3 regions of the Marinobacter sp. SBS5 genome follow, and region 1 is predicted to be linked to each of the others. Evidence: predicted binding sites of a transcription regulator. Region 1 holds the regulator's gene; each other region holds the start of a gene.
The links. The regulator LexA, encoded in region 1, represses DNA repair genes until DNA is damaged. The targets are predictions, from matches to a motif close to CTGTNTNNNNANACAG.
Positions count from the first base shown of each region.

Region 1 (10,242 bases):
AAGCTGTTCGTGCGTTGGGCTATTACAGTCCGAAGGTCACCTGGAAGGTAAATGAAGTTGATGACGGCGCTGCCGAGCTGGAGTTAACGGTGATTCCCGGGGAGCCCGTTCGAGTTCGACAGCGTAATGTGAATATTGATGGCCCCGGGAAAGATGATCAGGAATTCGTGAGTCAGTTGCCCGAGCAGCCGAAGGTCGGCGATGTGCTCAATCATGGTCAATACGATAGTCTTCGCCAAAGCATACAGAACAGAGCCGGTCGGCTCGGATACTTTGATGGGGAGTTTGAGGCTCGTGAGTTAAAGGTTGACCCAGTTGAGAAAGCGGCTGACATCAACTTGAGTTTTCGTTCGGGAGACCGCTATCGCTTGGGGCCGGTTACCTTTCTGGAAGGGCATGGGTTTGATCAGGATCTGCTGGATCGCTTTGTGACGTTTGAGCCCGGCGACCCTTTTCACGCAGGAAAGGTCGCCAAGCTCAGCAGCGATCTTTCTAACAGTGGCTACTTTTCCGGGGTTGATGTCGATTCTTCGCCTAACAGCGCGGAGGATAGGGTCATACCGGTGACCATCGGCCTTACCCCTAGAGACCGTCGTTCTTTGGCCCTCGGTGTCGGTTTTTCCACCGATGTGGGGCCGCGTTTCCGAGGTAATTGGCGGGAGCACTATACCAATCCCATGGGGCATCGCCGTGGTTTCGACACGGAAGTTTCAGAGCTGCGCCAGAGTATCTCAGGCTGGTACGAACTGCCTCTCGACCCTCCAATGACAGACTCGATTCGGCTCAGCACTGGTTATCAGCGAGAGCAGATTGAGGACGTGGACTCCGAGCGTTTGACGGTGGGGCAGCAGTGGCGCCACCAGTTAGATAATGGCTGGATGCAGGTGTTGGGGATTCGCTGGGAAGGGGAACGGTACACCATTGGCAAGGAAGTTGAGGACACCTCAAGCCTGATGTTACCGAGCATCGGTTACTCCAAACTCCACTCTGACTCTCCCTTGGATCCGTCTCAAGGTTACCGCCTGCAAGTTGACGTGACCGGTGCGCACCGTGCGGTTGTGTCAGATGCCGATATTCTGCATGTTAATTTTTTGGCCCGCGGGCTCTATACCTTGGCCGACAATCACCGTTTTTTGGCCCGCTTTAATTTTGGTGGCGTTGCTACTAACAGGTTTTCAGATGTGCCACCGTCTTTACGGTTTTTTGCGGGTGGTGATCAAACCGTTCGCGGTTATGCCTACGAAACTTTATCCCCTAAAGGGGAGACGGGCGTCGCGGTTGGTGGCCGCTATCTGGTGGTAGGCAGTGCTGAATATCAGTATGAATTTACACAGAATTGGCGGGTGGCTGCATTTATTGATGAAGGCAACGCTGTGAACGATATATTTGATCCTTTGGCTACCGGCGTTGGTGTTGGTATTCGATGGGTAAGCCCGGTCGGGCCGTTAAGGCTCGACTTTGCCGAAGGTCTGAATGAATCTTTGGGCGGCGGCTGGCGAGTCCATTTTTCTATGGGGCCGGAGCTGTGACTGAGCATGCTGTGAACCCTGATCATCAAGATCCGCCAGAAGCGGCCAAAGTACCCCTGCGCCGGCGCTGGTGGTTTTGGGTGTTGATTGTTTTTGCGGTCATTCTGCTGTTGCCTATCGTGCTCATCGGCTTGGTTCTGGCCGCATTGAACACGGACAAGGGTACTGCGTGGACGTTGGAGAAGATTCCGGGCCTACAGACCGAGGCGGGTAAAGGTTCGTTACTGGGCCAGTGGCAGGCTGATCATCTGGAATGGCAAGGCTACGGTGTCGGCGTTTTGGTTCGGAAACCGGAGGTGGATTGGTCGCCAACTTGTCTGTTCGAACTGACGGTTTGCCTCGACACACTAAAGGCCGCCAGTATCGATGTCACGGTTCAGCCCTCTGAGAGTGAAGAAGCTAAGGGCGGCGACATCAACCTGCCAACGATCAATTTGCCGCTGGCTTTGAATGTGAGCGATGTTGATCTTGGAACTTTGACCGTTAATGGCAGCACAATCTGGGATCGTGTCGAGCTAAAGACGAGCGCTTCCGGTTCCAGCCTTCAAATTGACCATGCCTCCTATGTACTGGGCGACATTCGATTAAGTGCTAATGGTTGGGCGGAAATGCGCAGGGATTGGCCTGTCGATCTCAATCTAATGGCTGAGCTACCTCCGCCCTCGGGTGATTCCTGGCTCATCGAGTTGAATCTTGCCGGCAGTGTGAGGGAGTTGAGGCTTGCAGGGCGGAGTGATGGCTACCTTGACGCCAATGTGAAGGGCTTCGTGGAGCCGTTGGATACCAGGCTACCAGCACGGCTCACTGTTGAATCGCCGGCATTTTTGGCGCACGACAGTTTGCCTCCAACGCTTCGGTTAAAACAATGGGTTCTGGCCCTGAATGGCTCATTGGCCAACGGCTTTGTAACAAAGTCCCGGGCTGTATTGCCTGGAACGACCGGGGATATCCGGCTTGCTCTGGACGGGCGGGTTACCACCGAAGCTGCATCAGACCTGAATCTTTCTCTTTCCGGCCCAGCATCTAACAATCGTAAGGAGCCGGGCACCTTTGATGCGTCAGGTTATGTCTCTTGGATCGATGGCCTCAAAGCTAACGCTGATATTAATCTTGATGTTTTTCCCTGGTACGGCTTGCTGCCCGATATGCAGGCTCTGCCCGTCCTACTGGAAAAGCTTCAGGCGCAGGCAAGTTATCAAGGTGGCAAATACGAGGCTGACTTGGACGCGCGGGTTAGCGGGCCCCAGGGTGCTGCGGAGCTAGCGGCGAGTATGAATGGCGATTTGGAGTCCCTGTCCATTAGCCGGCTAGACATGACAACCGGCGCGGGCTCTCTGACCGGGCAAGCAAAGTTAGGGTTTTCTGGCCCCCTGTCGTGGCAGGCCGCATTGGTGCTGGACAAGTTTAATCCGGGGTATTGGTTGCCCGTCTTGGAGTCCAGTTTGAATGGGCAGGTTAATAGTCAGGGGCAGCTCCAGAGCAGCGGGTTGCCTCAGATGTCGGCCGACTGGGATTTGGCGGGTAAATGGCAACAGCAGCCTGCCAAAGCAAAAGGCAATTTAGTCGGCGATGGTGCCGACTGGAAGCTGACGGATCTTCTGGTTGCTGTCGGCGAAAACCGGGTAACTGGATATGGTCATTATGGGGCGGGTATAGGCGCTGATCTGGCGGTGTTGCTGCCTCAGCCAGAACTTTTTGTGCCCGGGCTTAGTGGGGCTTTGACTGCAAACTTGACGGCTGCAGGTACCGTGCAGAACCCGAAAGCGAAGCTCAGTCTTGAGGCGCAGAAGATAGCCTGGCAAGAGCTGCTGCAAATCAAAAGCCTGGGGGTGAAGGCTGACTTAGCGACCGGTGGCGCATTGGACGCCACTCTGGTGGCCAAACACATCTCGGCATCCGGCCAGACATTGGACGAGGTGACGTTTTCTGCCAAGGGAACACAGAGTAATCACTCCCTTTCTTTGGTGGCGAGCCATCCCGAAGTATCGTTGTTGCTGGATTTTGTCGGCAGTATGGGTGATGAGTTCGCCAGCTGGAACGGGGCTCTAACCCGCGGCGAAATTGATGTTCCTGGCCCCGGTCAGCTCTGGGTGTTGGATCAGCGTGCAGAGCTTGCATACAGCGCCGAGGGGCGGCTGAATTTGGGAACTCACTGTTGGCGTTGGGAGGACAGTTCGGTTTGCGCGGATGACCAGCGGCTTTGGCCAGACCCCCGCATTTCGTATCAAATAATCCGGTTCCCCACGCTTGCTTTGGAGCCGTTGTTCCCGGAAACCTTCCGTTGGACTGCGTTGTTGGATGCCAATATCGAAGTGTCCATGACAGATGCAGGTCCGGATGGTCGGATCAGTATTGATGCGGGTGGGGGCGCTTTTGAATTTCTGGTGCTTGATGACTGGGAAAAGCTCAGCCATCAAACGCTTACCTTGGAAGCACTGCTAAAGCCTGACCTTGCGGATCTTACGGTTGCGCTGAAAGGCCCGGAGTTAGGATCGTTTACGACTCATATGGCGATTGATCCGTTAGCGGACGAACGCACAGTTGACGGGACGTTTAAACTCAATGACCTGGATCTCGCATTTGTTTCTGCATTCTCAGGCCTTGAAGAGGTTGCAGGCCAGGTTAACGGCGAAGGGCAGCTGGCCGGGCCGCTGCTAAAACCTCGAGTCACCGGAGAGCTCTCGCTTTCCAAAGGGCGCATTTACGACCCTAAACTACCGATGCCCATGGACGACGTGGTGCTGGTACTTGAGTTTTTGGGGTATTCCGCAGACATCAGCGGCCACTGGCAGAGTAATGACCGTAGTAAAGGGCAGCTATCGGGGCGCATAGATTGGCAGCAAGAGCCGGAGCTGACGCTGAACATAAGCGGCAACCGGCTACCCATGAGCTTCGAGCCATACGCCTCAGTAGAAGTAGACCCTGATCTGAATATTCGTTTCCGGAGTGGTGAACTATCGGTATCGGGCCGTGTTGATGTGCCCAGAGGTCGTATTGAAGTGAAGGCGCTGCCCAAATCAGCCGTGTCGGTGTCAGCAGATGAAGTGATTGTCGGTGTTGAGCGCGAAGAGCCGGCGATTCGAACCATGCTGATGGACATTGTGGTGGTGGTCGGCGAAGACGAGGTGACGCTCGATGCTTTTGGTCTGACAGGGAATCTCGAGGGAACACTGAGAATCGGAAATAACATGGATACCCGGGGCGCATTGCGTTTGATGAATGGCCGTTACGAAGCCTATGGCCAGGATTTGGATCTTCGCAGGGCACGAGTGGTGTTTGTGGGCGCGCTGACAGAACCCTATCTGGACATCGAAGCGGTTCGAGAAGTGGATACGGTTGTGGCTGGGATCAGGCTGAGCGGACCCATAAGTGCCCCGGAAACGGAAGTGTTCTCTGAACCATCCATGCCTCAGAGCGATGCGCTCTCCTACGTAATACTTGGCAGGCCACCACGTGGAGGTAGCGACGATGGTCAGATGAGCGCTGCTGCCATTTCACTGGGCCTCACGCAAACCAGTGAGTTCACTCAGGGCATTGGTAACGAGCTGGGCATTAAAAATCTGCTTCTTGAAGCGGAAGGCTCGGGTGATCAGGCCTCCGTCGTTGCCAGCGGCTACATCACTGACGAGCTGAGCATTCGTTATGGTGTGGGCATCTTCGAACCCATCACCACAGTGGCTTTGCGGTACGATCTGGGTCGGTACTTCTATTTGGAAGCGGCCAGCGGATTGGCCGCTTCACTGGATATTTTCTACACGCGGGATTTCTAACGGGCTTTAGTCCAGCTCGAAGGTGGCGTTGACGTTCGCGCGGATTTCCTGGGGGCCAACGCTGGATACCGTGCCCTCGGCTGACCGCTCTGAAGACATCATCATTGGAACAGGGCGGTGACCACTGTTAACGTTGATGGTCACAACGTCACCACAGCTTTTGTCGAGTTGTTTTGCGACAAAGGCGCATTGGGCTTTGGCGTCTTCGATGGCGAGACCAAGTGCTTTCTGTTGCAGCTTCTGCTCATTGGAGTGAAAGAACTGGTTTCCGCCAAGTTGATACTGAAGCCCCAGCTTCTGGGCTTCTTCCAGCAGTGGGTTCAGCAGTTCAAGGTCGCTGATCGTGAAGCTCACGGTCTGGCTAGCGACCGCCATTTGCTCCGGCTTTTGCCCCCTCTCCTGAATAGGCAAGTTGCGGGTGTACAGGTTTACTTCCGCATCGGAGTAATCCTCAAGCTGGTTTTGGATATTGCGAATGCCTTTTCGCCACTGCACCATCTTCTCCCCAACTTGCTGTGAGGCTTTTTCGGGCCGACTATGTTCAGCGCTGGCGGTGAAGCGCAGACGAGCACTGTCGGGGATGTAGGTGACAATGCCTTCTCCACTCAGGCTCACTTCACCGGCGGATGCCGTCACTGGAGTGAGGGTGCAGGCGAACAATGCTGCTGCCAAGGCAATATTAGGTTTCTTCAGTGACATGAAAGGTCTCCTTCGTCAGTCCATTGGGCGCTCTCGTTTTCGAGGCGCTGAAGTTTTCGTTCACAGGCCGCGTCAACAAAGCGGCTAAAAATACGTCGGTGGCCGGGGTGATAAAGCAGGTATTCGGGGTGCCATTGAACGCCCATTAACCATTGCTTTCCCGTGCTCTCAACAGCCTGAACAAACAGATCGTTGTCTACGGCGGTCACTCTCAGCCCACGGCCAAGGCGTTTGATGGCCTGGCTGTGAATTCGGTTGGCGCCGATCTTCAAGCTGGGCATTAAGGCTGCAAGCCGACTACCGAGCACCAGTCTCACGGTTTGTAGTGGCAACAACAAAGGGCGGTGCCGTGTCTTCACTCGAAGGGGGGTTACGTTCTGGCACAGAGAGCCGCCGTGAAAAATATTGATGAATTGAGCACCCCGGCAAATACCGAGTACTGGAATGCCGATAGCCTCAGCTTGTTCTAATAAATGGTAATCGGTGTCATCCCTTTTCGTGTTGTATTTGGCGGTCACTTGCGGTTGTTGACCGTAACGCTCGGGGTGCACATGGGTGCCACCTGAGAGCACGAGCCCATCCAGCAAGGCTACGTTAATACGCGAGCCGGGGCGTATGTAGTGAGTGCGGGCTCCTGACAGCCTCAGGCCAAGGCTGATTAGCCTCTGCGCAAGGCTGCGTCGTGCAGGCCCACTAATGCCGATAGTCAGCCCCGGAATTTCCATTTCGGTTTCTCTATCAGACATAACCGCGTTCTTGGAGCCATTGATGAGTGGTTTCGGTCCAGGAATGGGTCAGATTGTGGAAGCTGAGTTCTTGAGAGTCTCGGAACTTTTTACGAAGGGCCGCCAAGTCGTTTGCGTTATTCGCTAATTGCTCCAACACCACCCAGTCGTTCCAAACACTGGAAAAATGCCAGTTTGGGTTGTCGATATCGCAGTCCGGTAACCGATAATGCAACGTTGGACGGCTCTTGATACGGGGGTCTCGAACATATTCTGCCAGTAAGTCCGCATCGAGATGGGCGAATAATGGGAGCAAGTCTAATGCTCGGTTACGGGTTGGGTTGCTGTCAAGATAGTCTCTCATCAAACCTTTTAGGTCCGGTGCGTAGTCATCCCGCATGAGCTTCTCGGTGTATTTGTTGCTCCAAGGCTCGATATACGTGGTGAATTTACGACTGATATCGATTTGATGTCGGGATTTGAGCCATTCATACAGTGCTGCGAATGCCTGCAAGTAGCGAACGATCGTGCCCGGCTCCAAATCCGGCAGTTCAGGGTTGAGCTGCAGGCCGAAGGCAAAATAGATCGCTTCCCGGCTACCCAACGCGCCCAAGTCGCGCAGTTCGTCCACCAGTGTTTCCATGATAGGCAGTTTGGACATTGGTAGAGGTGGACCAACGATTTCCAGAGGTACTATTTTCTCGGCGGCAAAATCGATGGCATCCATAGCGTGGGAGGCGAGCTCCCGAATGGAGGTTGGCAGGCCTTCATCGGCAAAGTTGAGGTCTTTGATTGGGTCTGAATCCAGCTCGATCGTATAATCTCCATCCTCTGTTTTGAGGCTGGTTACATAACGGGACTGGAGCTCGGGGTCGCCACCAAGCAACCGACTGGCATGCTCTATAAGTGCATCATAACTAAGCCCGGATAGCTCGATTTCTACACCAACCTTTCGTTCGCTTCCATCTGCAGTGTGGCTGTTAACGGGCATATTGCTGAGTTTTGAAGAGCTCATAGTATGTCGGAGTTCCTTTGAAGACTTTATGCATAACCATAACACAGGGGTATGTCGTTTCCCGTTACTGTCCATAAATGTTCGAACGCAGACTTTACACTGGATAAAACACTGTATATAGTCAAATCACTGTATAAACAACCAGTCATCATTATCTGGAGTGTCCCAACATGAAACTAACCGCCAGGCAGTCCCAAGTACTGGATATTATCCGGCGTTATCTTGATGAGACTGGCTATCCGCCAACCCGCGCCGAAATTGCGGCTGAACTGGGTTTTCGTTCGGCAAATGCTGCTGAGGAGCATTTGAGAGCTCTGGCGCGAAAGGGTGCGATAGAAATGGTGCCAGGGGCGAGTCGCGGAATACGTCTGCCAGAAGCCGAGCCTGATCTGGGTTTGCCGGTTATCGGTCAAGTGGCTGCCGGTAGCCCGATTCTGGCGCAGGAGCATGTCGAAGATCATTGTGCGCTCCAACCAAGCTTCTTTTCACCGAAAGCGGATTATTTGCTGCGTGTGCGAGGAATGAGTATGAAAGATATCGGCATCATGGATGGCGACTTGCTGGCGGTGCACCGGACTCAAGACGTTCAAAACGGTCAGATTGTTATCGCCCGTGTGGGCGATGAGGTCACCGTTAAACGGTTCCGTAAGGAAGGCAATAAAGTTTGGCTGATTGCCGAGAATGAAGAATTTAGCCCCATCGAAGTCGATCTGGCTGAGCAGGAACTCTTTATCGAAGGGTTGGGTGTTGGTGTCATTCGGCGCTCAGAGTTGCACTGATAGCTTGAAAGTCGACACGTGAATAACGCAGGTAGGTGAGTGATGGAACAGTTGAGCTTCAATCATAATATGGCGTTTCAACCCGCGGCAGTGGTCTCGGCGCATGCAGCTTCATCGCGTTACCGTCGACCTGAGCCTCGCCGCTCGGCATCGGGGCAGGCTGATTTTCGGGGTAACGTTACCGAGATCATATTGCCGGAAGGCCAGGTTGAGAACTTTCAGCTACTGTTGCCAATGTTGACCCAACTGAACCAGGAAAAACGTTGGTTGGCCTGGATAGATCCACCTCATTCATTGGTAGGGAAGTGGCAAAATATGCATGGCATCGTTACTGGTGAAATTCTGGTACTGCGCTCAACACCTGAAATTCCGGCCCAACAGCTGGCTGAGTTGGCGTTGGGTGCTGGCACCTGCCATGCGGTTGTGTTGTGGACCAACAAGCTGGCGCGCTCTGCCTTTGAATCGCTTCAAAAGGCATCCGCGAAGGGGAACAGTCACGGAGTTGTGCTGCGCCAGAGGTGAGTGTCGATTAGTGCAGTGTGTAGTGAGGTTGGGCGTCGCCAAGTTCGCCCTCCTCGTCTCCCCAGTCAACTTCTTCAGAAATCGTTCCAGTAGCCTCGATGCCTGCCGCTATCATGGCTTTTGCGATGCTCATGTCCCGGTCGGCCATCATTTCCTTCGCTTCGGGGGAGAAAGATATGCGGACCAGTGGTGCTGCATCGTCATCAACGCGACGTAAGGCGTAGTCGCCGTTAGGCAGTTCAACGATCTCAAAAAACGATGGTGACATTCTTTAGGCCTTTGCTTGGTGCAATTTGTTCGTGGGTTGTACTCAGTGGTTCTGGGCTGTGATTACCACTCGTTGTGTCTATCTTCTACGGCTCGGGCAAAATCCGTCATGGCTGTCAGGGTTTCTCTTAAACTCTTGGCTGAGCGATCTGCTACATCCTCTGTTGAAATAGCAATGATGTTGTCCGCGGATACCGTCTTTTTCGGCGCCGGCGGCTGCTTCAGTGCTTTTTCAAGTTGTGCAAGATGATTCCACCAGCTGGATGGTGTGTATTGCAGCGTTTCCAAATCCTCGAGATCTTGGGTCTCATAGGGGATTCTGGTTTTGAGCTCATCGAGTGATAGTGGTTCTGCATCTTTCTGCTGATGGTGCTGCGCAATCATGACCACCAAAGCGCTTCGCGCCCGAAGCATAAGCTCGATAATGCCTTGGGTTATAGCCTCTTTCAGGATTGCGCTTTGGGGGTTAACTTGAGCTTGCTCAATGGGTTGCTCCAGCTGTGAGAGTAATATCTTGGCCAGATACAGTTTTTGGGAAGTCATTGAATACCATTGAGACGCCATAGTTGCCCTGCGCAGGATTAAACCGATTCAACAAAATTAGCCGCTCAGTGTATCATTTTTAATCAGGCTTTTCCTCCTGATCTGTTTGGTACTTAGACACAAGAAGCTACAAAGAATCCCTTGAAACAAGCGTTTGAATTTGGCAAAAAGGGCCACTTGGAGCAATTCATGGATGCTCATAAGATCATTGTTGGAGATTAAGGGATGCGAAGCCGATTGTTAGCAGCGGTCACTGTTGCTGCGTTGAGTGTGTCTGGTTCCGCGTGGGCCAAGGTGGCTCTAGAGGAAGCGAAACGGTTAAAGAGCGAATTGACACCGGTTGGCGCGGTGAGGGCCGCCAACAACGCCGGTACTATTCCTGCTTGGCAGGGT
Region 1 is NZ_JBLWAZ010000003.1:494,029-504,270, reverse strand. Features, by position in the region: gene ACNQ6O_RS09430 (autotransporter assembly complex protein TamA) at 1-1,529, shown strand, start outside; gene ACNQ6O_RS09425 (translocation/assembly module TamB domain-containing protein) at 1,526-5,299, shown strand; gene ACNQ6O_RS09420 (SIMPL domain-containing protein) at 5,306-5,998, opposite strand; gene ACNQ6O_RS09415 (gamma-glutamyl-gamma-aminobutyrate hydrolase family protein) at 5,989-6,744, opposite strand; gene ACNQ6O_RS09410 (amidoligase family protein) at 6,737-7,738, opposite strand; gene lexA (transcriptional repressor LexA) at 7,909-8,517, shown strand; gene ACNQ6O_RS09400 (cell division inhibitor SulA) at 8,560-9,039, shown strand; gene ACNQ6O_RS09395 (hypothetical protein) at 9,047-9,307, opposite strand; gene ACNQ6O_RS09390 (DUF6586 family protein) at 9,370-9,849, opposite strand; gene ACNQ6O_RS09385 (DUF1329 domain-containing protein) at 10,075-10,242, shown strand, end outside.

Region 2 (10,242 bases), on a different contig from region 1:
GACCATACGGCCGGTGTCAGGGTTGATACCGAACTGTACGTTAGAACCCCCGGTTTCAACGCCGATTTCACGCAGCACCGCCAACGAGGCGTTACGCATGATCTGGTATTCTTTATCGGTCAGGGTCTGAGCCGGGGCTACGGTGATGGAGTCACCGGTATGCACGCCCATGGCATCGAAGTTCTCGATGGCGCAGACAATGATGCAGTTGTCGTTTTTGTCACGAACAACTTCCATCTCATACTCTTTCCAGCCGATCAGGGATTCGTCGATCAGCAGTTCATTGGTCGGAGAGAGGTCCAGACCACGAGTACAAATTTCTTCAAATTCGTCTTTGTTGTACGCGATACCACCACCGGAACCACCCATGGTGAACGACGGACGAATGATGCACGGGAAGCCGATTTCTTTGGAGATTTTCCAGGCTTCTTCCATGGAGTGCGCAATGGAAGCACGCGGGCACTCGAGGCCAATTTTCTTCATCGCCTGGTCGAAGCGGTTACGGTCTTCGGCTTTGTCGATGGTGTCGGCATTAGCACCGATCATCTCTACGCTGTGCTTCTCAAGCACACCGTACTTTTCCAGATCCAACGCGCAGTTCAGTGCCGTCTGGCCACCCATGGTAGGCAGCAAGGCGTCAGGTTTTTCTTTCTCGATGATCTTTTCGACCGTTTTCCAGTTGATTGGCTCGATGTAGGTGGCATCGGCCATAACCGGGTCGGTCATGATGGTAGCTGGGTTGGAGTTCACCAGAATAACCCGGTAGCCCTCTTCACGCAGGGCTTTACAAGCCTGGGCTCCAGAGTAGTCGAACTCGCACGCCTGCCCGATCACGATGGGGCCAGCGCCCAGGATCAGGATGCTTTTGATGTCGGTACGTTTTGGCATGTCTCGGTAAACCTGTCAGCAACTTTTGAATTCTTGCAGCGCAGAACGCGGCGCCTGTCGTTATCCGTGGTGATCCACCCTTAGGCGGATCGTGCTTCCATCAACTGGATAAACTCGTCGAACAGAGGTGCCACGTCATGAGGACCCGGGCTAGCTTCAGGATGCCCCTGGAAGCTGTACGCCGATTTATCGGTCCGGCGAATGCCCTGCAGGGTGCCGTCAAACAATGATTTGTGGGTCGCCTGAACCGTTGAGGGCAAGGTTGACTCGTCCACCGCAAAACCGTGGTTCTGGCTGGTGATCATGACCGTGCCTTTTTCCAGGTCTTGTACCGGGTGGTTGGCACCGTGATGGCCGTGGCCCATTTTCATGGACTTGGCACCACTGGCCAGCGCCAGCAACTGGTGACCCAAGCAGATGCCGAAAACCGGAATGTCGGTTTCCAACACGTCTTTGATCGCATTGATCGCGTAGTCGCATGGCTCTGGGTCGCCAGGGCCATTCGACAGGAAGATGCCGTCCGGGTTCATAGCCAGCACTTCGGATGCCGGAGTTTGGGCCGGCACGACGGTAATGTCACAACCACGAGAAGCCAGCATGCGCAGGATGTTGTACTTCACGCCGTAATCCCAAGCGACCACTTTGAATTTGGCATCAGCTTGCTCACCGTAGCCAGTAGCCAAATCCCATTCGGACTGATTCCACTGATACGATTTTTCGCAAGTCACTTCTTTGGCCAAATCCATGCCCTTCAGGCCAGGGAAGGCTTTTGCCAGTTCAAGTGCGCGCTCGGCTGTTGCGTTTTCGCCGGCCAGGATGGCTCCATTCTGGGAGCCTTTGTCCCGGAGAATGCGAGTCAGGCGGCGGGTGTCGATGTCAGCAATGCCAACAATGTTGTTGCTTCGCAGGTAGTCTTCGAGGCTGCCCTGACTACGCCAGCTGCTGGCAATCAGTGGAAGGTCTCGAATGATTAGGCCAGCGGCGTGTACGCGGTCAGATTCCACGTCTTCTTCATTAACGCCGGTGTTGCCGATGTGGGGATACGTCAAGGTGACGATCTGGCGCGAGTAGGACGGGTCGGTCAGGATTTCCTGATAGCCGGTCATGGCGGTATTGAATACCACTTCGCCGCTGGTTTCTCCGTCTGCGCCGATGGCGGTGCCGTAAAACAGGCTTCCGTCTGCGAGTGCAAGGATTGCTGGTGTGCTCAAGGCTTGTATCCTCATCGAGTGGCGTAAGTTCGTCACGAACAGGAACGCAAGCGCAAAGTCAGGTTGCAAAAAAGCGAGACTAAGTATGAACTCGGTCCCGCTTTCCTAGAAACTTTTCAAAGGTACGCTTGGTGCAAAAAAATCGACTTATTCTACGAAATTTGTCGATTTCTGTCCATCGCGAATTACTATCTGGCTTGATGTAGGGGGTCTCGAGCTCAATAAGCCTCGACAACGGCCGGCGTTCGCAGGTCCGCGTTCCGAAAACCGCTACGAGCACATCCATGTGCGCTTCTCTCATGCCATCCTTGGCCATCGAAATTTTCGGAACGCGGACCTGCGAACCCCAGTCTCAGAGCTAGCTGGCCAAACCTCTTTAGAATCAAGCCTTCAGATTTAGCACGTCCTGCATATCGTACAAACCTGCCGGCTTATCCTTCAGCCACAATGCAGCGCGCATGGCGCCTTTGGCGAAGGTCATTCGGCTACTGGCTTTGTGAGTCACTTCGATCCGCTCACCTTCGGTGGCGAACAGAACAGTGTGATCACCTACCACGTCGCCAGCACGAATGGTTTCGAAGCCGATTTCTTTGCGGGTGCGCTCGCCGGTGAAGCCTTCACGACCATAGACAGCGCACTCCTTGAGGTCACGCCCCAACGCATCAGCGACAACTTCGCCCATGCGTAGCGCGGTTCCAGAGGGTGCGTCTTTTTTGTGGCGGTGATGCGCTTCGATGATTTCTACGTCGTAGTCGTCACCCAGCGTTGCGGCTGCCGTTTTCAGCAGGTTCAGCACCACGTTTACACCTACACTCATGTTTGGCGCAAACACGACCGGAACCGACTCTGCCGCTTGGGCAAGCTGCTCTTTTTCAGCGTCGGTCATGCCGGTAGTGCCGATGATGAGCATTTTGCCGTTGGCTTTGCAGAATTCGGCGTTTTCGAGGGTCAGGTCCGGGAAGGTGAAGTCAACCAGTACGTCGAAGTCGTCTTTCACGTCCGCCAGACTGGCAGCCAGCTTAACGCCGGTTTTGCCTATGCCCGTCATGTCGCCGGCATCTGCGCCAATCAGGCTGCTATCCGGCTCAACAATCGCCGCGCCCAGCTCGAGCCCTTCGGTGCCATCCACTGCTTCAATCAACACTTTTCCCATGCGCCCGGCGGCGCCAATGATTGCTACCCGCATCTGTCTTGCCCTCAGAATTTCATTTCATCGAAGAAACTTTTCACACCCTCAAACCAAGAGGTTTTCTTCGGAGCATGATCGGAGCCATTGGAGTCGTCCAGTGTCTTTTGAAATTCACCCAACAATTCTTTCTGGCGCTTGGTCAGATTAACCGGCGTTTCAACCATCACGCGACACAAAAGATCGCCTGCAGGACCACCGCGCACAGGGCTAACGCCTTTGTTGCGCAAACGGAACAGCTTGCCAGTTTGGGTTTCGGCCGGGATTTTTAGCTTCACGCGGCCATCCAGCGTTGGCACTTCCAGCTCGCCACCCAAGGCGGCATCTACGATGCTGATGGGCACTTCACAGTACAGGTTGCGGCCGTCGCGGGTGAAAATCGAGTGTTCGCGCACTGCCACCTGAACGTACAAATCGCCAGGAGGCCCACCGTCGACACCCATTTCGCCTTCACCTGACAAGCGAATGCGATCACCAGTATCTACGCCTGGAGGCACTTTCACAGACAGGGTTTTCTCTTGTCTTACGCGGCCTTGCCCATGGCAAGATTTACACGGGTTCTTGATGATCTGACCGGAGCCACGACAAGTCGGACACGCCTGCTGCACGGTGAAGAAGCCCTGCTGCATACGCACCTGCCCCATACCCTGACATGTGCCACAGGTTTCGGGACGGGAGCCTTTTTCAGCGCCACTACCCTCACAGGTATCACACTCTTTGTGCCCGGGAATCGTGATTTTGACATCTTTACCTTTGACCGCTTCTTCCAGATCCAACTCGAGCGTGTAACGCAGGTCGGAACCTCGGGTGTTGCGTGCGCGACCACCGCCGCCTCCACCTCCGAAGATGTCACCAAATACGTCTCCGAAGATATCGGAGAAGTTACCACCGCCGCCGAAGCCGCCGCCACCGCCGGCCTGACCATCAACACCCGCGTGACCGAACTGGTCATAGGCCGCGCGCTTGTTGCCATCCATCAATACTTCGTAGGCTTCGCTGGCCTCTTTGAACTTGTTCTCGGCGTCTTTGTCGTCCGGATTACGGTCGGGATGGTATTTCATGGCGAGCTTACGGTACGCCCGCTTGATTTCTTTATCTTCCGCGCCCCGGGAGACCCCAAGTACTTCGTAATAATCGCGTTTGGCCATGCTTTAAATCCTGTTGCTATAACGCGGAAAACGCGGACATCGGCCCGCGCTTTCCAACTACCTGATGTACTTAGGATTTACTTCTTGTCGTCTTTGACTTCTTCGAACTCGGCATCGACGGCGTCGTCAGCTGCCTGAGCTTCTTCGCCTTCTTGGCCTGCGGCCTGTTCAGCCTGATCCGCGTACATCTTCTGCGCCAGCTCGGAGGACACTTCGGTCAACTTCTGAGTTTTGGCTTCGATATCGTCTTTATCGCTGCCTGTCAGAGCTTCCTCAAGATCCTTAATCGCTGCTTCGATAGACTCTTTCTCGCTATCGCTTACCTTATCGCCAGCTTCACTCAGAGTCTTGCGTACGGCGTGAACCATACCGTCGCCCTGGTTCCGAGCCTGAATCAGCTCTTCGAACTTGCGATCTTCCTCAGCATTCGCTTCGGCGTCCCGAACCATCTTTTCGATTTCGTCATCGTTCAAGCCAGAAGAGGCTTTGATCACGATGGACTGTTCTTTGCCAGTCGCCTTGTCTTTTGCAGACACGTTCAGAATACCGTTCGCATCGATATCGAAGGTAACTTCGATCTGCGGAACACCGCGCTGCGCCGGCGGGATGTCAGCCAAGTCGAAACGGCCCAGCGACTTGTTCTGCGCCGCTTGCTTACGTTCACCCTGAACTACGTGAATGGTCACCGCAGTTTGGTTGTCTTCCGCTGTAGAGAAAGTCTGTGACTTCTTGGTCGGAATCGTGGTGTTCTTGTCGATCAGCGGAGTCGCTACGCCACCCATGGTCTCGATACCGAGGGTCAGCGGAGTTACGTCCAGCAGCAGTACGTCTTTAACGTCGCCAGACAATACCGCCCCCTGAATTGCAGCACCCATGGCTACTGCTTCGTCCGGGTTAACGTCTTTACGCGGCTCTTTACCGAAGAACTCTTTAACCTTTTCCTGGACCAGTGGCATACGAGTCTGACCACCAACCAGGATCACTTCATCAATTTCAGAAGCGCTCAGGCCGGAGTCTTTCAGAGCCACTTTACAAGGCTCAAGGCTGCGCTGAACCAGATCTTCTACCAGAGATTCCAGCTTGGCACGGGTCAGCTTGACGTTCATGTGCTTAGGACCAGACGCGTCTGCAGTTACGTACGGCAGGTTCACGTCAGTCTGTTGGCTGCTGGACAGTTCAATCTTCGCTTTCTCGGCAGCTTCTTTCAGACGCTGCATCGCCAGTGAGTCGCCACGCAGGTCGATGCCGCTGTCTTTCTTGAACTGGTCGGCCAGGTATTCGATAACTTTCAGGTCGAAGTCTTCACCACCGAGGAAGGTGTCGCCGTTAGTGGCCAGAACTTCGAACTGGTGCTCGCCGTCTACATCGGCAATTTCGATGATAGACAAGTCGAAGGTACCACCACCCAAGTCATATACGGCTACTGTGCGGTCGCCGCTTTGCTTGTCCATGCCGTAGGCCAGAGCAGCTGCAGTCGGCTCGTTGATGATCCGCTTAACTTCCAGACCGGCAATCTTGCCGGCATCTTTTGTTGCCTGACGCTGGCTGTCGTTAAAGTAAGCCGGAACGGTAATAACAGCAGCAGTCACTGTTTCGCCCAGGTAGTCTTCTGCAGTTTTCTTCATTTTCTTCAGAATTTCTGCAGAAACCTGAGGTGGAGCCATTTTCTGGCCCTTCACATCAACCCAAGCATCACCGTTGTCGGCTTTGGCGATTTTGTACGGCACCATCTTGATGTCTTTCTGAACCACGTCGTCTTCAAAACGACGACCAATCAAACGCTTGATGGCGTACAGAGTATTGTCCGGGTTGGTTACTGCCTGACGCTTGGCAGACTGACCTACCAGCGTTTCGCCGTCATCGGTGTAGGCGATGATCGAAGGGGTGGTGCGATCACCCTCGGCGTTTTCAATAACCTTTACCTTGTCGCCGTCCATTACGGCCACACAGGAGTTGGTGGTTCCCAAGTCGATACCGATAATCTTGCTCATAGAATCACTCCAAATCTTGCTGAAATCTGCCCGAAGTGCTGCCACTCCGGCTGCTTCTGTTTAATCGCTATATTGGCGCTTTATTCAGTTTTTCAAGCCTGCTCGTCGATATTTGGTGCACTTTCTGCTTTCGCCACCACAACCATGGCCGGACGAACTACCCGCCCGTTTAGCAGATAACCTTTCTGCACAACCGCCACGACACTGTTTGGCTCAGCATCCGGTGCCGGCACCATCGACATTGCTTCGTGCTGCTGCGGATCAAACGGCTCGCCAACAGGGTTAAGCTGTTCCACGTTGAATTTTTTGAGACTGCCGAGGAACAGACTCAAAGTCATCTCTACGCCCTGACGGATCGAACCAACCAGCTCGCCCGCCGAATCCGCATGCCCTTCCGTGCTCTCAACCGCCTTCTCCAGACTGTCGGCAACCGGCAAAAGCTCCTTCACGAACTTCTCCAAGGCGAACTTATGCGCCTTTTCAACATCCAGCTCCGCCCGACGACGAACGTTCTGCATCTCGGCCTGAGCTCGCAAAGCCTGATCCTGATACTCCTGCAACTGAGCTTTCAGCGCATCCAGCTCAGAAACTTCACCAGCCTCAGCCTGATCTTGCTGCTCAGCGTTGGCCGCAGCCTCATCTACCTCAACCTGCTCTTCTACTTGCTCGTTGCGCTTGTCGTCAGCACTCATGATCACTCCCAATACGTTTTCCAGCGCCCGAAGGCACGCGGCGAATAGAGCCCACCAGTCAAATCGGCGGGAAAATATGCTTTGCGAACCGATATGGGGTTCCGAGATTCAGATTCAACCTTTTCAACAACGGTTTCTTTCGTTTTTTTGTCGTTCAAAATTTGCAAACCCAAAAATCACTGTATATATTCACAGCAACTGTATAGACGAACAGTATCGTTTTTTCTCGTTTCAAAAGCCCTCTCGGGGCCCAAGCAGAGGTGTCGGCATGCTTACACAACTTACCGTTTCCAACTACGCCATCGCCGAACGCGTTGAACTCCAGTTCAACAAGGGCATGACAGCACTGACCGGCGAAACCGGCGCTGGCAAATCCATTGTTCTGGATGCTTTGGGCCTCGCCATGGGCGGGCGCGCAGACGCAGGCGCCGTCCGCCACGGCGCCAAGCGTGCCGATATCACCGCTTGTTTCGACATTTCCGACATCCCCGATGCTGGCAAATGGCTGGAAAGCCACGATTTGGACGAGAAAAGCGAATGCATCCTGCGCCGGACCATCAGTAAAGACGGCCGCTCCAAGGCCTTCATTAACGGTCAGCCTTCGCCGCTGTCTCAACTAAAAGAACTGGGCGGGTTGCTGATGGATATCCACAGCCAGCACCAGCACCAATCTCTGCTTCGCAAAGACACCCACCGCAAATTACTGGATGAATTCGCCGGTGCTGAACAGCTGGCCGAACAAACTAAATCCGCGTGGAAAAACTGGCACCAAACCCAACAAAAGCTGCATCAACGCCAGCAAAACGCTGACGAAACCGAAGCGAAGCTTCAATTGCTGCGATATCAAGTGGAAGAACTCGATCGACTCGCACTGGAAGACGGCGAACAAGAAGCTCTAGAGCAGGAACAAGCCCACCTCAGTCAGGCCGACGCGATCCTGCACTGCAGTCACCAGGCTGCTCAACTCTGTACAGAGGAAGAATCCAGTGCAGCGAACAGTCTTCGCCAGGCGCTGCACCTACTGGAACAACTTCCGGTAGAAGTACCCGCATTGGCCGACACTTTGCAAATGTTGAACGAAGCCCAAATTCAGATTTCCGAAGCTGGCGACAACCTACGGCGCTTTGTTGATGACTACGAAGCTGACCCGGCACGACTGGCCGAAGTCGAGGAGCGTTTGAGCGCTGTTTATCAAATGGCGCGCAAACACCGTATCGGGCCCGAAGAACTGCCCGAACTGCACCAACGCCTGCGGGATGAGCTCGATGAATTGGACGGGGGCGCCGGCAGCCTTGAGCAACTTGAAGCTGAACTGGAAACCCAGAAAGCCGAATTTGACGCTGCTGCAGAGCAACTGTCGGCCAAACGCCAGCAGGCCGCCGCAGAGCTCGATCAGCGAATTGCCCACGAACTGGCACAATTGAGCATGCCGTCCGTGCAATTTGTCACCCACCTGAACAGCAACAATGGTGGCGAGCCTGCGCCTCACGGCTTAGAAGACATTGAATTTCTGGTCAGCGCAAACCCGGGACAACCCGCACGACCACTGGCAAAAGTGGCATCCGGCGGTGAACTGTCACGCATCAGCCTCGCCATTCAGGTAGTGGTGGCTCAAACCTCTACCACGCCGACACTGGTGTTCGACGAGGTGGATGTGGGTATCGGCGGCGGCACCGCAGAGGTGGTTGGCCGCTTGTTGAGATCACTCGGCGGTAACGGCCAAGTGCTCTGCGTTACTCACCTGCCACAAGTTGCGGCTCAGAGCCATCAGCATTTGTTTGTCAGCAAGTTTACCGAGAAAGAAGCCACCTTCTCTCGCATCGAAACGCTTAACGACCAAGGCAGAATTGATGAGGTTGCCCGCATGCTGGGCGGCGTAGATATGACAGAACAAACGATTGCGCATGCTAAAGAAATGGTGGTGAAGGGCCAGGCAACCCATCACTGACTAAAGAATCCCCTCTCGATTTCGAGAGTTTTTGGGGCCCGCCTATGCCGGCCCCTTTTTTTATTACGTGCGTTTATTTATCGTCAGACTTTACGGGCTTAACGTACAGGATCAGGCTGTGATCCACGATTTCGTAGCCATGCTCTGCGGCAATTTTCTTCTGACGCTCTTCAATCACTTCATCGACAAACTCGACAACCGCGCCGGTCTGGGTACACACCATGTGGTCATGGTGATCGTCTCCCGCCATTTCGAACACAGCGTGGCCGCCCTCGAAATTGTGCCGGAGAACCAGCCCTGCGGTTTCGAACTGAGTTAGCACCCGGTACACGGTTGCCAGTCCCACGTCGTCGCCTTGGTCTAACAGTTTTTTATAGACGTCCTCGGCACTCAAATGATGCTCTTTAGCATTCTCAAGGATATTGAAGATCTTAACTCTCGGAAGAGTTACCTTAAGACCGACTTTTCGTAATTCGGCGTTTTCAGATGACATGCTAGTATTCACTCTTTGGTGTGCCTTACGGCTTCCGGTATGATGAAGCCGCCGTTCAACGGTTAGCCCGTTTCACACCTGCTCCAGGCAGGCGAACTCAAGATAGAGGATTTCCCCAAGCGATGCAAAAGCTCACCGCTATCGTTCTTATTACCATTATATCTCTGGCGGGATGTGTTTTCCCTGGCGTTTACAAAATCAACGTCCAGCAGGGCAACATTGTAACTGACAAGGAGCTATCAAGCTTGTCGGAAGGCATGCAACGGAGCCAGGTCCACGCATTGTTGGGAACACCCTTGATGCTCAACCCCGTAGACCCGTCACAGGAATACTACATCTATACGTTCCAGCGCCGCGGCGGCGACATCGAAGAGCAGCGCATCGTCGTGCACTACGACGATGACACCTACCGCCATCACGAAGCGAAATTGCTGGACGAAACCCCAGCCTACTAAAACCCTTAGGCTTTTTTCTTTGCCCGGTTCAGCCGGGCTTGCTTGGGATCTATGATTAAAGGCCGGTAAAGCTCCACCCGATCACCCTCATTCAGGGCATGGGAATCCGGCTTTTTAATCACTTTGCCAAAGATCCCCATATCGATGTCATCGGGATTGATCTCCGGAAACACATCGACAATTCCCGATGCCTTCACCGCCTCCAGTGCCGTTGTTCCCTCTGGCACGGC
Region 2 is NZ_JBLWAZ010000001.1:521,618-531,859, reverse strand. Features, by position in the region: gene carB (carbamoyl-phosphate synthase large subunit) at 1-888, opposite strand, end outside; gene carA (glutamine-hydrolyzing carbamoyl-phosphate synthase small subunit) at 969-2,099, opposite strand; gene dapB (4-hydroxy-tetrahydrodipicolinate reductase) at 2,482-3,285, opposite strand; gene dnaJ (molecular chaperone DnaJ) at 3,297-4,433, opposite strand; gene dnaK (molecular chaperone DnaK) at 4,511-6,424, opposite strand; gene grpE (nucleotide exchange factor GrpE) at 6,517-7,116, opposite strand; gene recN (DNA repair protein RecN) at 7,385-9,064, shown strand; gene fur (ferric iron uptake transcriptional regulator) at 9,138-9,557, opposite strand; gene ACNQ6O_RS02500 (outer membrane protein assembly factor BamE) at 9,680-10,012, shown strand; gene ACNQ6O_RS02495 (RnfH family protein) at 10,018-10,242, opposite strand, start outside.
Region 2: recN (DNA repair protein RecN) is a predicted target of LexA. The motif match lies at 7,315-7,330, and genes of this name have one in related genera.

Region 3 (10,242 bases), on a different contig from region 1:
TGCGTCCGGTCAGCAAGAAGGAAAAGATTGTTTTCCCTCTGGTCGTTCTGATTGCTGTGGTTCTGTTCCTGCCAGATGCAGCACCGCTGCTGGGTATGTTCTGCTTCGGTAACCTGATGCGTGAGTGTGGTGTAGTAGAGCGCTTGAGCGATACTGCCCAGAACGCGCTGATCAACATCGTAACCATCTTCCTGGGGCTGTCGGTTGGCTCCAAGCTGATGGCAGATAAGTTCCTGGATGGCCAGACGCTGGGTATCCTGGGACTGGGTGTTGTTGCGTTCGGTGTGGGTACTGCGTCAGGTGTTCTGATGGCTAAGCTGATGAACAAGTTCAGCAAAGACCCCATCAACCCGCTGATCGGTTCTGCCGGTGTATCTGCGGTGCCAATGGCAGCGCGGGTATCCAACAAGGTTGGTCTTGAGGCTAACCCGCAGAACTTCCTGCTGATGCACGCAATGGGCCCGAACGTGGCTGGTGTTATCGGCTCGGCGGTTGCAGCGGGTGTGATGATCAAGCTTTTGAGCTGATCTCTGCTTCACGCTGTACCAAGAAAACCCCGCTTCGGCGGGGTTTTCTTTTATCTATTCAGTGAAAATCTCTGGAACTGATCGGTAACGCATTAATCAGGTGGCTCAGGTCCGAGAGTTTCCCCGCCATCACGTGCACGATGTCACCCTCTTTTTCGACAACCCCTTTTACGTGCAGTAGCCGAGCGGTGAGTAGCGGTTTGCGTTGTTGGCGGGCAGTTGCCAGCCAGACAACGACGTTCACGTTGCCGGTTTCGTCTTCCAGAGTGACAAAGGTGACGCCAGCCGCAGAACCCGGGCGCTGGCGGCCAGTAACCAGGCCAGCTACTTGTACGGGGATGCCGGGGCGGGTGGCTTTTAATTGTTCTGCGGTCAGGCAGTGCTGGAGGTGGCCCTGTTCGCGAAGCAGGGCCAGAGGGTGTCTTTGTAGCGTTAGGCCTTGGCTGCGATAGTCGGCTAGTACGTTCTGGCCTTCCGTGGGCTTGGGTAACTGGTTACAGGGCTCCGGCTGGTAATCGGCTTTGGACTCTTGGGCAAAGAGTGCTGAAGGTTCTTCGTATTCCAGTAATTGCCAGTAAGCCTGATGGCGGTCTGAGGTGAATCCGGCCATGGCGTTGGCACATGCCAGTAGCTCCATATCGCGTTGATTGAGGTTGGCGCCGGTGCGCAGTTTGCTGGCGGAACGGTAGCCGTGCTTCGGTCGGTTTTCGTGAATGCGTTGGCCACCCTGGTGGGATAGGCCCTGTACGATTCTCAGGCCCAAACGAAGGTGTTGATTCGGCCCTTCCAGCGTGTGCTCCCAGTGGCTGAAATTTACATCGGGCGGCAGAACGGTTACGTCATGGCGACGGGCGTCTTGCACTAATTGGCTAGGTGAATAGAAGCCCATGGGCTGGCTGTTGAGCAAAGCGCAGTAAAACGCGGCTGGATGATGGCGTTTAATCCACGCCGAAACATACACCAGCAAGGCAAAGCTGGCGGCGTGGGATTCCGGGAATCCGTAGCCGCCAAAACCGCATATCTGCTGATACAGGCGTTCGGCAAACACGGGATCGTGACCACGTTCCAGCATGCCGTTGATCAGCTTGTCCCGGAATGGGGAGAGATCGCCATCGGCTTTCCAGGCGGCCATGGCGCGGCGGAGTTTGTCGGCTTCACCGGCGCTAAAGCCGGCTGCCACCATGGCCAGTTTGATCACTTGTTCCTGAAAAATGGGGACGCCCAGCGTGCGCTCCAGTACCTGACGAATCGCATCGTTGGGAAACTCGACCGGTTCCAGCCCGTGCTTGCGGCGAAGGTAGGGGTGCACCATATCGCCCTGAATCGGGCCCGGGCGGACAATGGCCACTTCGATGACCAGGTCGTAGTAGGTCTCGGGTTTCAGCCGGGGAAGCATGTTGATCTGGGCACGGGACTCTACCTGAAACACGCCAATGCTGTCGCCTTTTTGCAGCATGGCGTAGGTGTCGGGGTCTTCTTGGGGAATGTCCTGAATGGTGAAGGGCTCACCTTTCTCCGTGCTGATCAACGCCAAGGCCTTTCGGATAGCGGTCAGCATGCCTAGTGCGAGAACATCCACCTTCATGAGGCCTAGGCTTTCCAGATCGTCTTTGTCCCACTGGATGACGGTGCGGTCTTGCATGGCGGCATTTTCCACCGGTACAAGTTCTGACAGTGGCCCTGCGCTGATGACAAAACCGCCGACGTGTTGGGACAAGTGTCGAGGAAAATCCAGCAAGGTATTCACCAGCGTAAAAAACTGGTTGGCCACTTGAGGGTTTTGGGTAAGGCCCTTATCCAGAATCTGCTGGCGCCAATTGGTGGACTTGTCGCGCCAATCGATACCGTCCAGCAGTTTTTCCACTAAGGCCGCATCGAACCCCAAAGCCTTGCCAACATCCCGGATGGCACTGCGGGGCCGGTAACGAATTACCGTTGCGGCTAGAGCTGCACGCTCGCGACCGTAGCGTTGATAAATATACTGGATGACTTCTTCGCGCCGCTGGTGCTCGAAATCCACATCAATATCCGGTGGCTCGTCTCGGTCTTTCGAGATAAAACGCTCGAACAGCAGCTCGACCTTGGCAGGATTTACCTCGGTAATGCCTAAACAGTAACAGACCGCCGAGTTAGCGGCAGAGCCTCGCCCCTGACACAAAATGCCCTGGCTTCGGGCATACGCGACTATGTCGTGGATGGTCAGAAAGTAGTGCTCATACTTCATCTCCGAGATCAGGCCCAGCTCTTTACGAATCAATGCTTGAACTTTCAGTGGCGTGCCGTTGGGGTAGCGGCGGCGTTCGCCGTCCTGGGTCAGGCGCTTTAAAAGACCTGCAGGGGTTTCATTGGCTGGCACTAAATCGGGTGGGTATTCATAGCGTAGGCTGCCGGGTTCAAACTGGCAGGCGTTGGCGATCAGGACCGTCTCACGTAACCAGTTTTCTGGAAACAGTTTTTGCAGGACTGAGAGTGGGCGGAGATAGCGTTCACCATTTTGGAACAGACGGTGCCCGGCACTCTCCAAGGTTGTGTGATGGCGCAAGGCGGTGAGCACGTCTTGCAGGGGCTGCCGTTCTCGGCTGTGCATGTGCACTTCGCCGGTGGCGACTACCGGGCAGCGCAAATGATCGGCCAACTCCCGAATTCGCGCTAAATGCTGTTCCTCGCCTACCTCCAGAGTGCGGCTGGCGGCAACCCGCAACCGCTGCTCGAACAACCGTAGCAGCCATTCACCGCAAGCGCTGGCTTGAGAGAGTGTGGCGCTTTCCTGCGAGGGTGGTAGCCACAAGCAGTAACAGTGATCCAATTCGTGGGTTTCAATGTCCCGCGCGAAGAGTTGGTATTGGCCTTTTTCGGCCCGGCGGCGCCCCGTGGTGATCAGTTTGCACAGCTGACCATAGCCTTGACGGTCTTTTGCTAGCAGGATAAAGCGAGGAATCGCCGAGCCGGTTGGCGCATCGTCTAGTTCAAACCAACTGCCGGTAATGAGCTTTACAGGGCTGTCTTTCAGGGCGGCCCAGGCTCTGGGAATGCCGGCTACAGAGCAGGCATCGGTGATTGCGATGGCGCTATAGCCTAACGCCAAAGCCCGCTCGGCTAGCTCATGGGGGTGCGAGGCTCCGGTCAGAAAGGTGAAGTTGCTGAAGCAGAATAGCTCCGCATAGCCCGTAGTCATCAGCCAAACCACCCATGAATGAACCATCCCTCCTGATGGTCACGGAATACCCAAGCCAGCTCACCACTTGGCAACTGCGCGATGTAATAATCCCGATGAACCCGCTGGCCGTCCCACCAACCACTGCTGATGCGTTCCGGGCCGGAGTGCCAGATCGTGGGGGCTTGATCTAGAGGTCTGGGGCCTTTCAATAACCATAAAGGGCGATGGGGTAAGGAAGATGAATTCATTGCTCGGGTTTTTCCGGGTTTGCGCACTTCATTGGTGGACCAAGCACATTCCGGGCGGTGGTCCTCGGAAGGGGTAAGTTGTTTCAACGCCTGATCTCCCAGCCGGGCTTGAAGCCTACTGATCAGCGTGTGCCAGGCCTCGTTCAGATCCTGGGTTTCGCCGAGCAAATCCTGACCCGTTGGTGCCTCTCGGCTGGTAAACCGTTTAACTGTGAACGTGAGCGCGATCACCGGCGCACTCAAAGGGTGTTGGTCAAGCTTCAGACGGATCAGTTTCAAAAACACGTCTGCCCGATGTTCCGGCCCGGTGGTACGGATTCGAAGCCGAGTCGATTCTTGATGCCTGTGTTGCAGCGTAAGCAACAGGGTGTCGGTATCTTGCTGGCGCCAGCAGAGGTCTTCCTCCAGCTCTGCCAGAATCCGCTGTAATGAGAATAAGAGCCCTTGGGTATGCTCGACTTCCTGAATGAAATCCGCCCGATGTCTGAACGTATGAGGTGGCTGCCAAGGTGCTTTGGGGTCTGCTCGAGTACCCTGAATTTTCTGTATCGTGCCCAGCAGTTCTGGCGACAGCCGCCGAGCCAATTCTGGCGCGGGTAGGGCGAATACATCGTTAAGAGTGCTAAGCCCTAGGCGCTGTAGACGGGTGCAGGACTTCTTATCAAAGCCGACGGCCTGCAGCGGTAAGTTGCCAAGCGCTGTCAGGATATGGCCTTTGTCTGCAGTACATTCGCATTTACCTGTGAGGGCTAATAAACGGGCGGCTAGTGGCGTGTGGCCGATGGCTATCCATGCCGTAAGCTGACGCTCGGTTAGCGCTTGTTCTACGGTTTGCCAGATAGCTGGTAAACCGCCATACAGTTTTTGAAGGCTACTGACTTCCGCCCAAAGGCCATCGGGTGGCGCTAGGGTAATGTGTGCGGCGTAGTGGTAGAGCCAGCGCGCTTGATCTTCCAGCAGCCAGTCTTCTTGTTTCGGCTCTGCTTGCATGATGTGCACATTGGGCGCCAAACCGAGGGCGGTTTTCAGGCGCATGCCCACCTCAACGCCCAGCTCCCGAGCGGTTGGGCAGGCTTGTGTAACGGCTTGCCCAGCGCCATCCACAATTACAAGAGCACCTCCGGAATCCTGATTCCGTTGAATGTGGTCCAGTAACAGGTGTGGAAAGTGCAGGTAGAGCCAGAGCATAAAGTTACCGCGAGGCCTCGGCCCACGGGCCCTGAATTACACGGGTGGATTCCTGGCTGGCAAGGTTTGCCCGGTGGCCCATTGCCAGCGAGCAACGCTGACCGGGCCAGCTGCCACGGCGCTTGATGATGTTGATTTTGAGCTCCTGGCGTTCACCCGGAACCAGTTCCAGCCTTAATGCGGCCGGAGAGTTCTGCCCGACATGCCTGCGGCTTCGGAATAGCACGCACACATTACCGCCGGCCTCAGAGGCTAGTTGCAAGCGGCGAACATCTCGACTGGCCAGTGTGCCCGGCCATGCCAGCACCAACCCGGTAACCGGTGAGCGAAGACAGTTTTCGAGCGTCCACAAAAAGTCATTTTGATCTTCCGTGGTAACCATCACTACATGGTCGAGATTAACGCCCTCTCGGGCCAAAGCAGGGGCGTAGGGTGTGTGTGGCGGGTTTAACCAGAAGATGGTTTTGCCCTCGCTGGACACCCGCTGCATGAGCGGCAACACCAGGTGCAGCTCGCCGATACCACAGGTATCCAGCAGGCATTCGCTCAACGCGCCCTTTGGCCATCCCAAACCGCCGAGTTGATTGTCCAGCGACTGATACCCGGTGGGTTCCGTCGGCTGGGTTGTCTTCTTGTGCTGATGGCCCTGCCACACACGGGCATCCTGAAGAAGGTTGCTCAGCAATTCGCTCATGGGAAAGCCTCTCGACACTGTTCATATATACAGTATTCTTAAGAGGGCCGGATTTCAACCGAGTGGTGTGAATTTTTGGTCGGTATATCACCCGTTGATGTCGAGGTGACCATCAAGGAGCAACCTGCACATTGTTGGGGCGTTCGGGGTATCAGGAGAGGGTTTGGAAAAGCGGATTCTAGGATGTGGTGATGGCGCTGCGAGCTTCAATGCGGAGGAAAAGTCTATATAGCCAGCCCAGGCAGGGAGTCGCCTGCTGCATTTCGGATTTGCCTCTATTCCGCAACGGAGCAGGCGCTCCTGAACCGATCTATCAATCAGCTCGACAGTAAGTCTTTATTTTTTCTTCAAAAACGAAATATATTCCCGAACCACTTCATAGACATATTCCTGGTTCGCGGCTGCCCCAAGAATGCTTACTCATAACTCTGAGTGATGTTTTGAATACGGTGCTTTGATTAGTCCTGTTTCGGCAGTTTTAGAAAAATACACGCCAACTTGGTTCCGGTTCATCACCTCTCGGAGTTGGCTATGCGCTTTCAACACATCACATCTATCCTGGCTTCGGCCGTTTTCTTGTTCTCGGCTCCGGTACACTCTGCTGACTCTGTATTGGCGGTGTCTTCCGATAACGATCTTTTCGCACCGACCCAAACCGACCGGGACTACACCGCCGGGCTGGCGGTTACCTACTCGTCAAATTCCCGGGACTTTCTCAATAACCCAGCTGCGCGGGTGAGTCAGAGCCTGGACAGGCTCGTTCTTCCTCATAGTGATGCACAGCTCGGCAAGCCAGAGAGTCAGGCGCTGGAGTTTGGTGCCTATGGCTTTACGCCGGAGGAAATAAAAGCGTCAGCCGTGGAAGAGAATGACCGCCCATACAGCAGCCTTGTGTATGTGTCTTCCAGTCAGAGCTATCAGGCGCCCGCTAGCAACACGGGTTGGACAACCTCGCTCACGGTGGGAATGCTCGGGCTGGATGTGTTCAAGTCTGCCCAGAATTCGATTCATAAAGCGATTGGTAGCGATCGGGCGAACGGCTGGAGGCATCAGATTTCAAACGGCGGTGAGCCCACGTTTCGCTATTCCGCGGCTTACCATCAGTACCTGGATGCCAGCGTGCCGGATAGTCAGCTTAAGGTGACGTATTTTGGTTCAGTGGGTTATTTGACGGAGTTTGGTGCCGCGTTGGTGTTCCGAAATGGTCTGATCTCGTCGCCGGATAATCGATTCAACCCGGAGTTGATGGCTTATGGCGAGCGCGCCCCCGGCGTGGCCGCTCCCGGGGGGCGGGAAAATTACTTCTGGGGCGGCTTATCGGTCAAAGCTCGTGCCTATAACGCCTTTTTGCAAGGGCAGTTCCGGGACTCAGAGCATGAGCTGAGCGCCAGCGATCTCAATGTGCTGCTGGCGGAAGTCTGGGCGGGATACACCCACAGTTTTCTGGGTGACACCGAGCTGAGCTATGTGTTGCGAGTGCAAAGCTCGGAAATCAAGCGCGGTACCGGCGACCGCACACTGGCCTGGGGCGGCTTGGTGTTCAGCAAGCGTTTGTAATGCAGGCAATAAAAGCTGTCAGTGATTGCGGTGAAGGTGTTTTTCCTTCACCGCGCTAAAAAAGGCGTTAGATGAATGTCCACGCTAACACTCTCGTCACTTTGTTCCCCTGTCTCATTTCTATTTCCCGGACATCTACTGCTCCGAGTTTGTGAATCAATTTCTTTGCAGGTTTAACATTGTCGGCTTTTGAAACCAAACTGGTAAACCAGCGGCATTGAGTTGAATACACTTGGCTTTCTTTGATCAGCTTTTTAAGAAACAGCTGTTCCCCGCCTTTGCACCAAAGCTCAGCACCCATGCCGCCAAAATTCAGAGTGGGCGATTGGGTTTTGGCTTTTTGTTCACCGCGGCTACGGGCAAGGTTGTTAAGCTTAAGTTGGCTACCTTTAAGGGCTTCGTCGAGCGAGGCATGAAAGGGTGGGTTGCATACGCTGACATCAAAGAACTCCCCAGCCTGAATGATTCCTTCAAAAATGCGGTTTTTATCTTGTTGTGTACGCAGCGTAATGCGGCCTTTAAGTGCGGGGTTATTGGCGATGATGTCTGCCACGTTCTCCAATGACTGAGTGTTGATGTCACTGCCGACACATTGCCAGCCGTAAATTTGGCAGGCCAGCAGCGGGTAGATTCCATTGGCGCCCGTTCCTATGTCGAGCATCTTGAGATTGGGGTTTTCGGGCCCAAACAAGTCAGCAACGTAATGGATATAGTCGGCTCTGCCAGGGATTGGCGGGCAAAGCGCACCTTCTGGAATATCCCAGTTCACAACGTTGTAGTATCGGTTGAGTAACGCGGCGTTGAGAGTTTTTACGGCCAACGGATCTGCGAAGTCGATGGACAGGTTGCCGTGAGCGTTCGGTTTTACATAAGGCGCAAGTGCCGGGTGGTTTTTTACCAGAGCGGGGAAGTCGTAGCCTTGGTTGTGTAGGTTCCTCGGGTGTAGGTTCTTGCGGACAGGTTTGGCTTGGTTTTTACTTCGACGAACGGTGCTCACAGTAATTGGCCCGGGGCTTGGAGTTTAAACGTAGACTGGGTCTAGCTTCGAGCCCAATTATAATCGCAATGCATGTGCTGGGCATATGAGTCCATTCAGTCCCTAGGCTCACCATCACGGTTTCACTGCATCGTTTGTACCCGTTTAGTCGTTGCTACCTGATGATTGTCAGTCCACGATTCCGGTTTGCCTGCTATAACTTAATAAGGCGATTTCGCCTAGAAACTTCAACTACGAAAACAAGGAGAGGCTGGAAACAGGACGTGCTGTCTTTAAGGCCTAGGTCTGATGTCTCCTGCGCCTGAGCGCTCTCTGCTTAAAAGCGGAGGACACAATGTTTAAGCGTATCGTTGTACCACTGGATGGTTCCTGCTTGGCTGAGTGGGCGCTTCCTCATGCCATTAATCTGGTCAAAGCGCTCGATGTGCCGTTGATTCTGGTCAGAGTCCTGCAAAACGATGGTGATGAATCCGGACAATACCCTTCAGATCCGGTCGCTCAAGATGCGATTCAGGCTGAGTCTACAGCCTACCTCGATTCCATCGCATTACGTCTCAGAAAATTCGATCTGCATGCTGAAACGGTAACGCTGGAGGGTGAAGCCGTTGATCAGATTATTGATTTTGTGCGGTCCGACGGTCGAACACTTCTAGTGATGACCAGCCACGGGGTCGGTGGCATCAGCCATTTTACGCTGGGAAGTGTTGCCCACAAATCAATTCTGCAGGCGCATGTTTCTTTCCTGCTGGTACGTGCCTTCAGCGATCGTTGCGGAATGTTGGAGGAGTTTCGCTACAACCGGGTCGTGGTTCCGCTTGATGGAGGGCAGCGGTCAGAAACCGTTTTGCCGGTGATCGAAATGCTGGCCAGGCATAACGAATGCACATTACGGCTTGTCTCAATCGTTCCATCCCTCGCATTCCAGTATGACGTCGCGCCCGATGATTCGAGGATGGGGATGATCACCTCATTGGAGGAAGAGCATCGAAAGCGGCTGGAAGCGCATCTCAAGCGTATCAGTGCGCGCCTGAAAAACGAGGGTTTACGAGTTGAAACGCAAGTCGAGACCCGTGATTCCCCGATATCCGCTATCTGGCAACTTACCCGAAAAGGTCAGGCGGATCTGGTTGTTATGGCCGCTCACGGCCAGACCTGTGTCAATCACTGGCCTCTCGGAGCCTTGCCACTGAATGCCATGGTATATGGCGAGACGCCACTACTGGTGCTTCAGGACCTTGAGCCGGATGAGATCGAGCTTACGTTCGCCGAAAAGGTGTCACGTGAAATGCGGGGACACTGAACACAATGAAAACTCAAAAAGTCGATATAACGGACAACGCTAGGCCGGAAGAGCGGTTGCATAGTGCCGAATTGATCGCGATCGGTCCGGGTTCTCAATCGGGCCATCAGACGATTCGTGACACGCTCAACCATTTTTTTAATTCGTTGGATGATATTCACGAAAACCTCAAGAAGCTGCGTGCTAACCCCTCTGCCGCAGGGCCTTGGATGGACTGGTACACCGACAACGAGTATCTGGTCCGCCGGGTTTTGAAAATGCTGCGACGGGATCTCACCGCAGATTTCGTTAAGCATCTTCCTGTCCTTACCGCTCGTGATTTTGCGGGTCAGATTAGAGTACAGGAAGTGGCCCGCCTTGCGATGGATCGCTGCGAACAAAGGTTCGACGACACCGTGCTCGAAGCGCTGGTTCTTGAATACAAAAACTCGGCACCATTCAATACGGCTGAACTCTGGGCGCTGCCGCTGTTTGTGCGGTATCAGGTTTTGGTCGGAATATTCAGTGCGGTTCTCTCGCGTATTGAAGAGCTTGCTTCCGCCGACTCTTTAACCGGGATGGTGGACATTGAGAG
Region 3 is NZ_JBLWAZ010000002.1:227,427-237,668, reverse strand. Features, by position in the region: gene ACNQ6O_RS06675 (sodium ion-translocating decarboxylase subunit beta) at 1-527, shown strand, start outside; gene ACNQ6O_RS06670 (error-prone DNA polymerase) at 586-3,702, opposite strand; gene ACNQ6O_RS06665 (Y-family DNA polymerase) at 3,702-5,120, opposite strand; gene imuA (translesion DNA synthesis-associated protein ImuA) at 5,125-5,814, opposite strand; gene ACNQ6O_RS06655 (lipid A-modifier LpxR family protein) at 6,346-7,371, shown strand; gene rlmF (23S rRNA (adenine(1618)-N(6))-methyltransferase RlmF) at 7,439-8,368, opposite strand; gene ACNQ6O_RS06645 (universal stress protein) at 8,703-9,668, shown strand; gene ACNQ6O_RS06640 (hypothetical protein) at 9,674-10,242, shown strand, end outside.
Region 3: imuA (translesion DNA synthesis-associated protein ImuA) is a predicted target of LexA. The motif match lies at 5,832-5,847, and genes of this name have one in related genera.